4 regions of the Limnohabitans sp. TEGF002 genome follow, and region 1 is predicted to be linked to each of the others. Evidence: predicted binding sites of a transcription regulator. Region 1 holds the regulator's gene; each other region holds the start of a gene.
The links. Region 1 encodes FNR, which switches genes on or off when oxygen is low (the NO sensors DNR and NnrR bind a similar motif). Its sites were predicted from a motif close to TTGATNNNNATCAA; they were not measured.

Region 1 (3,256 bases):
CAATGAGCTTTAACAAGGCCTGGCGCAAAACGGGCAAGCAACTGGCTTGGATCGTGTTGTCACTCTGGACAGGGTTCAGCTTTGTCGGCTACTTCACGCCGATTCGCGATTTGACGGCATCTATCTTGTCGCTGGGGTTTGGCCCTTGGGAAGTTTTCTGGATCTTGTTTTACAGTTTTGCCACCTACGGCAATGCAGGCTTCATGCGCGAGCAGGTATGCAAATACATGTGCCCCTATGCGCGTTTTCAGAGCGCCATGTTCGACAAGGACACTTTGATCGTCACCTACGACGAAGCGCGGGGTGAGCCGCGCGGTGCCCGCTCCAAAAAAGCAGACCCCAAAGCCCTGGGGCTGGGCGCGTGTGTGGACTGCACCTTGTGTGTGCAGGTCTGCCCCACGGGCATCGACATCCGCAAAGGTTTGCAGTACGAATGCATTGGCTGTGGCGCCTGTGTGGACGTGTGTGACACTGTGATGGACAAGGTGGGCTACGAGCGGGGCTTGATCAAGTTCTCCACGCAAAACGCCATGGACAAGGGCTGGGCCTGGGCGCAAACGCTGCGGCGCATTTTCCGACCTCGCGTGTTGGTCTACACCACTGTGCTGTGGGCCATCATCATTGGTGTTGGCGTGTCCTTGTGGAACCGAGACCCGTTCAAGGTGGACATCGTGCGCGACCGCGCCACCATGGCCCGCATTGTGGTGGGCGGCAAAATTGAAAACGTGTACCGCTTGCAAATCATGAATGCGGCAGAGCAGAACTTGACTTTCCAGTTGCAAGTCGAGGGTCTGCCGGGCCTGGCCCTGGCCACTGAGCCGATGGTGGAGGTGGGGGCCACCGAGTCTCGATGGGTGTCCGTGCGATTGCAAGTGCCCTACGACGCAGCGCCCGCAGGTTCGCACCCGATCCATTTCCACATCGAGTCCCGATCGACAGATGGCCAATCGGTCGGTCAGCTGAGCGAAAAAACCGTGTTTCTGGTCCCTCGTTGAGTGACCCCTATTTTTGAAAGACAGCCATGAACAAGGTTCTGAATGTGAGCAAAGAGGGGCAACCCTGGTGGCGTTTTGGATTGGTGTGGATGGTCATTGGTGGCCCCGCCGTGGTGGTGGTGGCTGGTTTCATCACGTTCTACATTGCCGCGACCAACCCCGATCCGGTGCTCAACGTCACGCCACGCACCGCCATGCAAGAGCGCCAGGGCATCACCCATGTCCCCGCCATGCAAGGACGCAACCATGTGGCCACGGGCGAGTTGCCTGCTGCGCTGCAAGCGCCTGCTGCTGAACCCACCAAACCCTGATTCCGAAAGGAGACACCATGCTCGCTCAACGCTGGATGTGGATCACCTGGCCTGCTTTTTTGGTGGCGGGACTGCTGGAAGTTTTGGTCTTCGCGTTTGTGGATCCGCACGACCTGCATTGGTTCGGGCAAGACCTGGACCTGTCCAGGCAAGCAATTTACACGCTGGCCTTTTTTGCGTTTTGGGCCTTGGCCATCGTGTCCAGCGCATTGACTGCGCTGCTGGGTCTGTCCTCGGCTGAAGTGAACCGTTAAGACACCGAACCACCTGTTCAGTGCTTGAGCCTAGGGCTCAGTGGCAATGTGAGGTGTTGTTCACCAGCCGCTGCAGTCCCTCGGTGTCCAGAATGCGCACGTGGCGCTGCTTGACTTCCACGGTGCCGTCTTCCACAAACTTCGAAAACGTACGGCTCACGGTTTCGAGCTTCAGGCCCAGGTAGCTGCCAATTTCTTCGCGCGTCATGCGCAGCACCAGCTCGGACTGTGAGAAACCTCGGGCGTGCAAACGTTGCACCAGATTCAGCAAAAAAGCGGCCAGTCGTTCTTCGGCCCGCATGCTGCCCAAAAGCAACATCACGCCATGCTCGCGCACGATCTCTCGGCTCATGATCTTGTGCACGTGGTGCTGCAAAGCGGTGACTTCGCGCGAGATTTCTTCGATTCGGTCAAAGGGCATGACACAGACTTCGGCGTCTTCGAGTGCCACCGCATCGCAGCTGTGCTGGTCGTTCACGATGCCGTCCAGCCCAATGATCTCGCCCGCCATTTGAAAGCCCGTGACCTGATCGCGCCCGTCTTCGGTGGCCAGACAGGTTTTGAAGAAGCCGGTGCGGATGGCGTAGAGCGACGTGAACTTTTCACCGTTAGTGAACAGGGTGTCGCCACGTTTGATTTTGCGGCGCACGGCCACGAGGTCATCGAGGCGGTTGAGGTCATGGTCGCTCAGGCCCATGGGCATGCACAATTCGCGCAAATTGCAGTTGGAGCAGGCGACTTTGATGGCTTGGGGATTCATGGTTTATCTCTTGGTTGAGCAATGGATTTGCCTTGGATCAAGACTTGAGCTTATACCGAATCAAGCGCTGAATTTGAGGGTATACCCGGTCCTTGCCAGAAATCCCCGAAAACCGGTAAAGGGTTTGACCTGAGTCAACACATGAGCAGATGCAAGCAGGCAAAGTGAGGCCTTGTTCTGTTTACATTCGAATTAAGGGGCAGACACATGTCCGTCATCTCACCGCAATTGCTGGCTCGCTTTGACGTGCCCGGCCCGCGCTACACCTCTTACCCCACAGCCGATCGCTTTGTCGAAGCCTTTGGAGAGGCCGATTACGTGCAAGCCTTGAAACAGCGCCAATCGGGCCCGGTGGGCAAGCAAGTACCGCTGTCGCTGTATGTGCACATTCCGTTTTGCGAATCGCTTTGCTATTACTGCGCCTGCAACAAAATCATCACCAAACACAAAGAGCGGACTACGGAATATTTGCGTTACCTTCGCAAAGAGGTCGAGTTGCACACCCGCCATTTGGGGCGCGGCCAGTCGGTCAGTCAATTGCATCTGGGCGGCGGCACACCCACCTTCATGAGCGACGAGGAGTTAGGCCAACTCATGGCCATGCTGCGTGAGCACTTCCAATTCGTGCCGGGTGGTGAATATTCGGTCGAAGTGGATCCCCGCACCGTGAATGAGCAACGGCTGGCGTTTCTGGCCGAGTTGGGTTTCAACCGCCTGAGTTTTGGCGTTCAGGACTTTGACCCTGCGGTGCAAAAAGCCGTGCACCGCATCCAGCCTGCAGACCAGGTGTTTGCCTTGGTCGAGGCGTCCCGCCGACTCGGTTTTGAATCGGTCAATGTCGATTTGATTTACGGCTTGCCCCTGCAAACGCCCGAGTCTTTTGACCGCACGCTGGAGCAGGTGAAAAGTCTGCGTCCTGACCGCATTGCGCTGTAT
Region 2 (3,256 bases), 690 kb from region 1:
GGCAGAAAAAGAAGCCATCGAAGCTGCCGCCAAGGAATTGGAAGAAGTTTTGAAGGGCGAAGACAAAGACGCCATCGAAGCCAAAACCGAAGCCCTGATGACCGCCAGCCAAAAGCTGGGCGAAAAGGTCTATGCCGACATGCAAGCGCAGCAAGCCGCTGCGGGTGCTGCCGCCGGCGGTGCAGAAGCCAAGCCACAAGACGACAATGTGGTGGACGCTGAAGTCAAGGAAGTCAAAAAGGGCTAACACCCCACTCTCTGCGGCCTGGCCGCAGTCCCGCCGCGCAAGCTGATTCAGATGCCTGAATCGCCTTCGCGGCGTTCTTGTTCTAACGGTTGGATTTGCCCCATGGCGACAAAACGAGATTTTTACGAAGTGCTGGGCGTTGCCAAAAACGCCTCGGACGAGGACATCAAAAAGGCTTATCGCAAACTGGCGATGAAGTACCACCCTGACCGCAACCAGGGTGAAGACGCCAAAGCGAAAGAAGCCGAGGGCAAATTCAAGGAGGTCAAAGAGGCCTACGAAATGCTGTCGGACGCACAAAAACGCGCGGCTTACGACCAGCACGGCCATGCCGGGGTTGACCCGAATATGCGCGGCGGTGCCGAGGGCTTTGGTGGCTTTGGTGATGCGTTTGGCGACATCTTCGGCGACATTTTTGGCGGCCAGGGACGTGGCGGTCGTGGCGGTGGACGCCAAGTCTTCCGTGGCGCTGACCTGAGCTATGCGATGGAAATCTCGCTCGAAGAAGCGGCCAACGGCAAGGACTCGCAGCTGCGTATCCCCAGCTGGGACGAATGCGACACCTGCCACGGCTCCGGGGCCAAACCGGGCACCAGCGCCAAAGCCTGCGGCACTTGCCACGGCCAAGGCCAAGTGCAAATGCGCCAAGGCTTTTTCAGCGTGCAGCAAACCTGCCCGCACTGCCGAGGCACGGGCAAGATCATCCCCGACCCTTGCGGCACTTGCCACGGGCAAGGCAAGGTCAAGAAACAAAAAACACTGGAAGTCAAAATTCCAGCCGGCATCGACGACGGCATGCGCATTCGCAGCGCGGGCAATGGCGAGCCGGGTACCAATGGCGGGCCACCGGGCGACTTGTTCATCGAGATCCGCCTGAAAAAGCACGACATCTTTGAGCGCGATGGTGACGACTTGCATTGCGCAGTGCCAATCAGCTTTTCCAAAGCGGCATTGGGTGGCGAGATCGAAGTGCCCACGCTGGGCGGCAAAGCGGCCATCGACATCCCCGAAGGCACCCAAACCGGCAAGCAGTTCCGCTTGCGTGGCAAGGGCATCAAGGGCGTGCGAGGCAGCTACCCGGGCGACCTGTATTGCCACATCACGGTGGAAACGCCGGTCAAGCTCACCGAGCACCAGAAAAAGTTGCTCAAGGAGTTTGAGGAGTCGCTCTCCAAAGGCGGTGGCAAACACCAGCCCAGTGGAGAGAGCTGGACCGACAAGCTCAAAGGCTTCTTCGGGGCTTGAATCTGCTTTAACCCGCTTGGCCGTGCGAGAGGAGCTGCGGTGGGTTCCTCATGGCGGGTACGCAAAAATCGTCACCCGCCGCAGCTCCTCTTCCACTTTGGTGGTTGTTTGACTCTGATCAATCTGGAGGCTTGGTTTTCGGCGCAGCATCTCACGCATGAGCGCCACCATCACCTTCCTCGGAGGAGCCGACACCGTCACCGGCTCCAAATACCTGCTCGAACACAACCAGAAACGTTTGCTGGTCGATTGCGGCTTGTTTCAGGGTTACAAACAACTGCGCCTGCGCAACTGGAATCCACTGCCTGCCAACCCCGCGCACATCGATGCCGTGGTGCTGACGCATGCGCACCTAGACCACAGCGGGTACTTGCCTTTGCTGGTCAAAAACGGTTTTCGAGGCCGGGTGCACGCCACTTCGGCCACCTGTGATCTGGCCAGCATCTTGCTACCCGACAGCGGGCACATCCAGGAAGAAGATGCGTTTTTTGCAAACCGACACGGCTTTTCCAAACATGCTCCGGCACTGCCGCTGTACACCAAGCAAGAGGCCATTCAGAGCCTCAAACAATTGCACGCAGAGCATCAAGGTCAGTGGTTTGAGCCGATTCGCGGCTGGAAGGCCCGTTTTCAGCCTGCAGGGCACATTCTGGGTGCGGCCAGTTTGCTGCTTGATGTGGCTGGGCGACGCATCCTCTTTTCTGGCGATTTGGGTCGCCCCGATGACCCGCTCATGAACCCACCCGAGCCGCCGCCACAGGCCGACACGGTCTTGATCGAATCCACTTATGGCGACCGTCAACACCCCAAGGAAAAGTTGTTTGAGGAACTCGGGCCGCTCCTGAAAAAATTGGCTGCGCGCGGCGGCGTTGCCGTGGTGCCGGTGTTTGCCGTGGGGCGGGCGCAGGCTGTGCTGCACACCATTGCGCAGCTCAAGGCTGCAGGAGAGATTCCCAAAGGCCTGCCGATTTTTCTGGACAGCCCGATGGCGATCCACACCACCGCTCTGTTTGAGCGCCACCCCGGGGAACACCGCCTGAACGCACAGGAAGTTCGCAACATGGACCATGTGGCCACCATGCTCGAAACACCGGAGCAGTCCAAATCACTGTTGCACCGGCATGGCCCCATGGTGATCTTGGCGGCCAGCGGCATGGCCACGGGTGGACGTGTGCTGCACCACCTGGCGCAATACGCGGGCGACCACCGCAACATGATCATCTTGACGGGTTATCAGGCACCAGGCACACGCGGGGCAGCCTTGGCCAGTGGCCGCAACACCATCCGCATCCATGCGCAGGATGTGGCGGTGCGGGCAGAAGTGGCACAAATTGAATCGGCCTCGGCCCATGCCGACGCCAACCAGCTGCTGAGTTGGCTGCACAAAATGCCCAGCGCTCCTGGGCAGGTGTATGTGGTGCACGGTGAGCGAGAAGCGTCCGACATGCTGCGCCAGCGCATCGAGCACGAGATCAAATGGCGCGCCCTGGTGCCCGAGCAGGGTTCAGTCTGGCCCCTTTGAAATCACTCAGAGAAAACGGTCGAGCAGCTTGCGCGAATGTTTGTCCATGGCCGCCAAGTCACGGATCATGAACTGCACCCCATTGGCGTCGTTGATCAGCAGCACTGTGCCCGTCAAACGCCGGATGTCTTCTTCACCCTTGAGCAAAAACTGCGTGCTGCCCCGGTCGGTGAGAACCGACCAAGTGCTGGGCGTGGCAAAACTGCTGACATCGGTTAATTGAAGGATCTCGGGCAAAAACT
Region 3 (3,256 bases), 1.5 Mb from region 1:
GTGGCCGCCCAGTTGCGCGTGCAGGCCAACGACGAACGCTCGCCCGTGGTGGCCGGCGAAATTGTGACCACATCGGTCACATCACGCGGACTGGGAGAGAAATTGTTGGCCCAAATCCGCGACAACAATCCGGACATCTTGCACGCCCGCTCGGACGAGCGTGGGTTCACCCTGCTGGATGTGCGCCCTGATCGTGTCACCGCAGACTTCAGGACCACCCCCAATCCGGCGCAGGCCAACGGCGTCTTCCGATCGCAGGGGCAGTGGGTCATTCGGTCGGGTGTGCCAGGCGTGCAAAAAGCCTGATGCCGTTGTTCATGGCCGGCCAACGGGGCTTTCACACTTTAAGTTGTAAGGGTTCTGATGTGACTAAGCGGTCTTTTTTTGGCCTGCGAGGCTAGAATCTGGCCATGAATACCGAAGCCCACACACCGCCGAAAAAGTCCTTCAAGATCCAGATGCTGGCAGCCCGTGAGACCGCCATCATCCAGTCGGTCAACCGGTTGCTGGCCGAAAAAGGCTTTGACGCGATGACGGTGGATGAGGTGGCCGCCGAGGTGGGCATTGCCAAGGCGAGCTTGTACAAACATTTCACCAGCAAGGAAGAGTTGGCCTGCGCCGCCATGGTCACTGCCATGCGTAAGGCGCAAGAACACATCCAGTCTTTGTCGGCCGAAAAAGCGGCCATCGACAAACTCAAGGCGGTGACCCGCTGGACCATGACCCTCAAGCTGCAGGGCCTGATGCCCTCCTTGCCCAGTCAGAACTCCAGTCTGCGTGCCACCTTGATGGCCAGCAAGGACTATATGGATGGCTTGATGGAGGTCAGCGATGCCTTGGGCGGCTGGATCGAAGAGGCACAGGCGCAAGGTCAAATCAACAAGGCATTGCCTGCTGTGGCCGTGCTCTACACCTTGTTTGCTCGGGCTTGCGACCCGGTTCTGGAGTTCCTCAAGATGGGCGAACAGCACACCGACGAACAAATCCTCGATCTGGTGATGAGCACTTGTTTTGACGGGCTGAGCGCCCGCTAAAGACGCAGCTTCAGCGCACCAGCAGCACGGGCACTTTGCAGTGCGCCAGCACCTGGGTGGCGACCGAGCCCATGACCAGATTGCCCAAGGTGCCGTGGCCGTGGGAGCCCATCACCACCAAGTCAAATTTGCCGCTGTCGGCGGTTTTAGAGATGGTCTCACCCGCATGGCCCACTTTGGACACGGTCTTGGCGTCGATGCCGTGGCGTAGCAAAAACTTGGTGACCGGGCTGAGCACTTTTTCGGCTTCGTCGCGGTGGTAGGCCTCGACCATGTCTTTGCCCACGGCAGCACGTGCGCGTGGGGGCAGCTGGGGGCTCACCGTCATCAAGGTGTAGCTGTTGTTCGTGCTGAAGAGTTCGTCGTGCGTGCTCAAGTAGGCCAGCATTTTTTTGGTGTATTCACTGCCATCAACGGCCAATAAGATTTTCATGAGGCTCTCCTGTTGGGGATCAAACAAGTCTTCACTCTAGGCCTTGCAGGGCCGTGAGGGCTTGACCTATGTCATGAAATCAGAGGGTGGCGTGTGCCTTCACGTCGGGGCCGTGTGAACTCATGTGCCCCGCACCTCCAGCACGCATTGCGGCTTGAACATCAGTTGTTCGTTTTTGCGTGCATAACCCAGTGGGTTGGCCACCACGCGGCAGCCGTTTTGGGTGTAGTCACTTGGGCAATGCAAATGGCCATGAAGCCACAACTGGGCGTGGGGCAGCAAGTGGTCGAGCGCGTTGCAAAAACCCGCCGTGCCTGGCACATGGCCATAGCGCGGGTCAGCGCTGGCCAAGCTGGGCGCAAAGTGCGTGACCACCACGGTCGGACCCGAAAAAGGCACGCTCAATGCAGTGCTCAGCCAGTCCTGGCATTGCAGGGCTTGCTCGCGCAGGCCCTCGGCCAGCCAGGGTTCACTTTGGCGCGTGGTCAGGGTTTTGCGCAGGTAATAGTTGGCGGCGCGAAAGGCTTTGTCGCGGGCCTTGAGTTGGCGCGTGAATTGGCTGTTGGGGTGGCTGAAGTGGGCCGGAATTTTGTCGGTCAGTGGGTCGGGGATGGGTTGCCCTGCCAGCGGCCCCAGCGCGTCAAAGTCGGTCCACAGCGTGGTGCCCACAAAGCGCACGCCGCCCAGTTGCAGCACCTCGCGCTCCAGCCAGGTGATGCCCAGCCGCTCGCATGTTTGGCGCAGCCGGGCATGTGCCGCGTCAAAGTCCAGTCTGTCGTACTCGTGGTTGCCGGGCACAAACAGCACGGGTGTGGGCCAGCCGTGCAGCGGCGAAAACCGCGCCAAGCCAAAGTCGCCGTCGCCTGAGCTGGCAAGCGCCGAGCCTGCTTGGTAAGACCCAATGTCGCCCGCGAGCACCAGCACATCAGCACCCGGAGCCGGGGTGGGCATGAAGTCGGGGTTGGACTCCAGGTGCAGGTCGGAAAGGAGTTGGATCTTCATGTCGGGATGTCGCGGGTTGGCACGGGGTTGTCAAATGCCTGCCGTGCCACTTGCTGCAGTTGGGCGCGCAGCCATTGGTGCGGGCTGTCTTGTTGGCGTTTGCGGTGCCAAATGGCATGCACTTGCACAGGCGGTACTTCAAAGGGCAGGTCGTGCAGCACCAGTTCATGGGCCATGCCGGTGGTGGGCACAAAGTGGCGCGGCAACACTGTGAGCAAGTCGGAGTTCACCACCACCCGCCCCGCCGTGAAGAACTGGTTCACCGTGAGCACAATGCGCCTTTGCTGCCCGATGGCGGCCAGCGCTTCATCCACAAAGCCGTAGGCCCGCCCGGAAAAGCTGACCAACAAGTGCCGTGCCGCGCAATAGGCCTGCAAGCTGATGGGCCGCTTGGCCAGCGGGTGGCCCTTGCGCATCACGCACACGTACTCGCCCGAATACAGGCGCTGGTGTTCAAAAGGAATGGCTTCGCCCGACTGGGCGCGTGCCGTCAGGTCGGCCAGCACCGCCGGAAAGTACCCCAGCGCGATGTCTGCGCTGTCTTCGCTCAGCAATTTGCGCGGGTCGCGCGTGGTCAGGGGCAGCACACGCAAGGACACACCCGGGGCCTGCAGCTCCAGTTCGCGGGCCAGCCCGCCCATGAGTTCGGCGGCGGTGGCGTCGGCCATGGCCAGCACAAAAGTGCTGTTGGCCTGCTGGGGCTCAAAAGTGCTGGGCACGATGGCCGCTTGCAATTGGCGCAGGGCCTCGCGCACGCTGGGCCACAGGGCCAGCGCCCGGGGTGTGG
Region 4 (3,256 bases), 1.6 Mb from region 1:
ATGGGCAAAACCAAAGGCGTGGTCAACAACAGGCCCACACCCACCGGCATGAACCCTGCCCAGGGTGATTCACGGCCTGCATCGGCTTGTGCTTCGGGTGTGCGGGGTTCATAGCCTGCATCGCGCACAGCGCGGCGCAGGCGTGCATCGGTCACGTCATTTGACGCGACTTCGATGCGGGCCGATTCGGTGGCCAGGTTGACCGTGGCGCTGAGCACACCGGGCATTTTTTTCAGCGCTTTTTCAACCCGCGCCACGCACGAAGCGCACGTCATGCCGCCGATACCGATGTCGTAGGTGATGGGAAGTTCGTTATTGATCTGTGTCATGGCATGAAGTCCTTGATGGTCTATGCTCAGACCAGACCCAAACGGGTCGTGTTCAGTTGATTGAAGAGGATGCATCATGAACCAAATTTTCACCGTTGAGGGCATGACGTGTGGCCACTGCGAAAAAGCAGTCACCAAGGCTTTATTGTCTTTGGATGCACAGGCCAAAGTTGTGATCGACCGCACACACAACAGCGTGCAAGTGGATTCTGAAAAACCCCGCGAAGCTTTGGCACAAGCCATTGCCGATGAAGGTTACCGCGTCACCTTTTGAATTTTTCAACCCAGGAGTTTCACATGACCCAAAACATTGGCAACATCGAACGCATCATCCGCATTGTGGGTGGCCTCGTCTTGATCGCATTGGCGGCCACAAGCACTGTGGGCGTTTGGGGCTGGCTGGGCCTGGTGCCTTTGGCCACCGGTTTGGTGGGTTGGTGCCCGCCTTACAGCTTGCTGGGCATCAACACCTGCAAGAATAAAAATACCTGATCTTTACAAATCAGCAGCATCCGGGCACAGCCCAGATACATGGGCGGATCACACTGCAGGCATCCCATCAACCTAAGGATGTTTTCATGAAATCGATTCGCACCACTTTGATCGCCACGGCCTTGATGGCCGGTCTGACCGGTCTGGCTTTGGCCCAAAACACCACAGCCCCCACCGACTCCACCCGTGTTGGCCGCATGGAGAAAATGCGCGAGCACAAAGCTGAACGTCACACCCAACATTTGACCGAACTCAAGTCCAAACTGAACTTGCAAGCCACTCAAGAACCTGCGTGGAACAGTTTCACCCAATCGATGCAACACCCTGCCCGCACGGCGCAGCCCGAGCGTGCAAGCTTCGAAAAAATGACCACACCCGAGCGCTTGGACCAAATGCAGGCCATGAAAGCCCAACGCGATGCGCACCTACAACAACGTACCAATGCTACGAAAGCTTTTTATGCCACGCTGAATGCAGACCAAAAACAAGTGTTTGACCAGGAAACAACACGCATGATGAAACACTCAGGCATGCACGCCATGAAACATTCAGGCGGTCACGGGCATCATTGAGCTTCTGTAGGTCACACCCAACCGGGTTTTCACCGGTTTGATTGAATCCAAAAGGCTGCTGGTCAGCCTTTTGCCATTTGATGCAGGTCAAATTCACAAATTTCCCTGCAGGTAAGCTCGATGGCATGACCCAAGCTTCCCCTCCTTCCCACCCATCCCCCAATCCGCTTCCCGATCCTGCACCAACAAAACGTGGGCGTTTGAATTTGCCTGGCGTTTTGCGCATCGATGGCAAGCAACCTTTGTTTTGGCTTTATTTGGGATTGAAAGACATCTGTCATTCACCTTGGCTTAGCTTGGCGCATGGCCTGGTCATGGCCCTGGTTGGCGGCTTGATCACTTGGCTGGCACACGATCGGTTCTGGTTGCTGGCCAGTGCGGTGTCGGGCTTTTTGGTCGTGGCACCCGTTTTGGCCTCCAGCTTGTACGCCATGAGCCGCGCCATCGAAAGAAATGAGGCCGTGAACTTGCGGCTTTTGTTCAAAACCTGGACGCAATGGCAAACACTGCAGAACAACGAACCCGTGAGTTACTGGTGCCTGGTGCGTTTTGGTTTGTTATTGGGCTTGGCAGGCACAGGCTGGGTGATGACCTCATCGGCCTTGATCACTTTGTTGGCCCCGGTGCCGATCCACACCCCCATGGATTTCATTCGCCATGTGGTGCTCAGCCCAGACCATTACCTGTTTGAGCTGTGGCTGATGTTAGGCGGCCTGATGGCTGCGCCGGTTTTTGCTTCCAGCGTGGTGGCCATGCCTTTGCTTTTAGACCGCCAACTCAACACCCTGCAGGCGGTGTTGACCAGCTGGAAGGTGGTTCTGACCCACCCCATGCCCATGGTCTTGTGGGCGTTTTTGATCATGGGCCTGAGCATGATGGGCATTTTGAGCTTGTTCATCGGCCTGATCGTGATCGTGCCCATGCTGGGTCATGCGTCTTGGCATGCTTACCGCGATCTGGTGGACACCCGTGATGTGCCTGAGCGCATGCCCCCTCAGGAGTCTGTGTGATGTGGAATTTCACAGAAGAACAGTTTGCCTGGTTTGGCCTGACCATTGGTGTGGCCGCTTTCATGCTCTACATGCTGTTCATCGTCTTGCAGCTGGCTTGGGAGTCGAAGGCCGGTAAATTTGGCACCTTCGTGATCTTTTTAGGTCTGGCTTTTGGCATGCTGGGTTTCGTCGCCAAAGGGATCATTCAATGGTTGATCGATCGATAAAACCGACCGGGATAAACCTGTGGATAAAAAACACGAAACCGCATGGTTATCAACAGCTTGGTCTATCTTGGTCAAGTTGTTCATTTTGTCGTGACAGCAAAAAATCACACTCACACACACCCTTGAAACCACGATAAGTCTTTGTCAATGCTCAAGAAAAGACACTTGTACACAGAACAAGCTTATCCTTACTACTACGACTATTTAAAGATATAAAACTATAGAGAGATAACAAGAAAGAGGTGCGCTGTTAAGATTTGCATCTTTCCATCCCAGACTGCACCATGGCGATCGTTTCAGAAGACCCTTCTCAACCCTGTTACGACATCAAAAGCGCCGATTTGTCTTTGTTGGCTTTGTTACTCAAGACCACAGACATTGAAGCTGTCTCTGCTGCATTGAAGCAACAGATGGCTGAAACCCCTGGCTTTTTTGACCAAGACCCTGTGGTGGTGGATGTGAGCGCATTGGGTCTTGAATCCGATCAGACGCTCGATTTGCAAGCGCTGTTGGCTGTTTTGCGCGAACACCAATTCGTGCCTTTGGCCATCAAAGGGGCCCAGGAGACGCTCTTGGTGAAAGCCAAGGGTCTGGGCCTGGTCGATGCTTCAGATGCCCGTATTCGGCGTTCTGTGCAGGTTGAA

Region 2: ACZ5SR_RS06015 (MBL fold metallo-hydrolase RNA specificity domain-containing protein) is a predicted target of FNR. The motif match lies at 1,601-1,614, and genes of this name have one in related genera.
Region 3: ACZ5SR_RS01370 (universal stress protein) is a predicted target of FNR. The motif match lies at 1,529-1,542, and genes of this name have one in related genera.
Region 4: ACZ5SR_RS01510 (DUF2189 domain-containing protein) is a predicted target of FNR. The motif match lies at 1,471-1,484, and genes of this name have one in related genera.

What each region holds. Positions count from the first base shown of each region.
Region 1 is NZ_AP029224.1:1,889,420-1,892,675, reverse strand. Features, by position in the region: gene ccoG (cytochrome c oxidase accessory protein CcoG) at 1-995, shown strand, start outside; gene ACZ5SR_RS09350 (nitrogen fixation protein FixH) at 1,022-1,306, shown strand; gene ACZ5SR_RS09345 (hypothetical protein) at 1,324-1,560, shown strand; gene fnr (fumarate/nitrate reduction transcriptional regulator Fnr) at 1,598-2,320, opposite strand; gene hemN (oxygen-independent coproporphyrinogen III oxidase) at 2,528-3,256, shown strand, end outside.
Region 2 is NZ_AP029224.1:1,195,578-1,198,833, reverse strand. Features, by position in the region: gene dnaK (molecular chaperone DnaK) at 1-247, shown strand, start outside; gene dnaJ (molecular chaperone DnaJ) at 350-1,492, shown strand; gene ACZ5SR_RS06015 (MBL fold metallo-hydrolase RNA specificity domain-containing protein) at 1,650-3,014, shown strand; gene ACZ5SR_RS06010 (cyanophycin metabolism-associated DUF1854 family protein) at 3,021-3,256, opposite strand, start outside.
Region 3 is NZ_AP029224.1:262,579-265,834, reverse strand. Features, by position in the region: gene ACZ5SR_RS01380 (alkaline phosphatase D family protein) at 1-306, shown strand, start outside; gene ACZ5SR_RS01375 (TetR/AcrR family transcriptional regulator) at 411-1,034, shown strand; gene ACZ5SR_RS01370 (universal stress protein) at 1,045-1,467, opposite strand; gene ACZ5SR_RS01365 (metallophosphoesterase) at 1,588-2,469, opposite strand; gene ACZ5SR_RS01360 (LysR family transcriptional regulator) at 2,466-3,256, opposite strand, start outside.
Region 4 is NZ_AP029224.1:293,742-296,997, reverse strand. Features, by position in the region: gene ACZ5SR_RS01530 (heavy metal translocating P-type ATPase) at 1-329, opposite strand, end outside; gene ACZ5SR_RS01525 (heavy-metal-associated domain-containing protein) at 406-603, shown strand; gene ACZ5SR_RS01520 (YgaP family membrane protein) at 627-821, shown strand; gene ACZ5SR_RS01515 (Spy/CpxP family protein refolding chaperone) at 908-1,393, shown strand; gene ACZ5SR_RS01510 (DUF2189 domain-containing protein) at 1,519-2,403, shown strand; gene ACZ5SR_RS01505 (DUF2788 domain-containing protein) at 2,403-2,612, shown strand; gene minC (septum site-determining protein MinC) at 2,897-3,256, shown strand, end outside.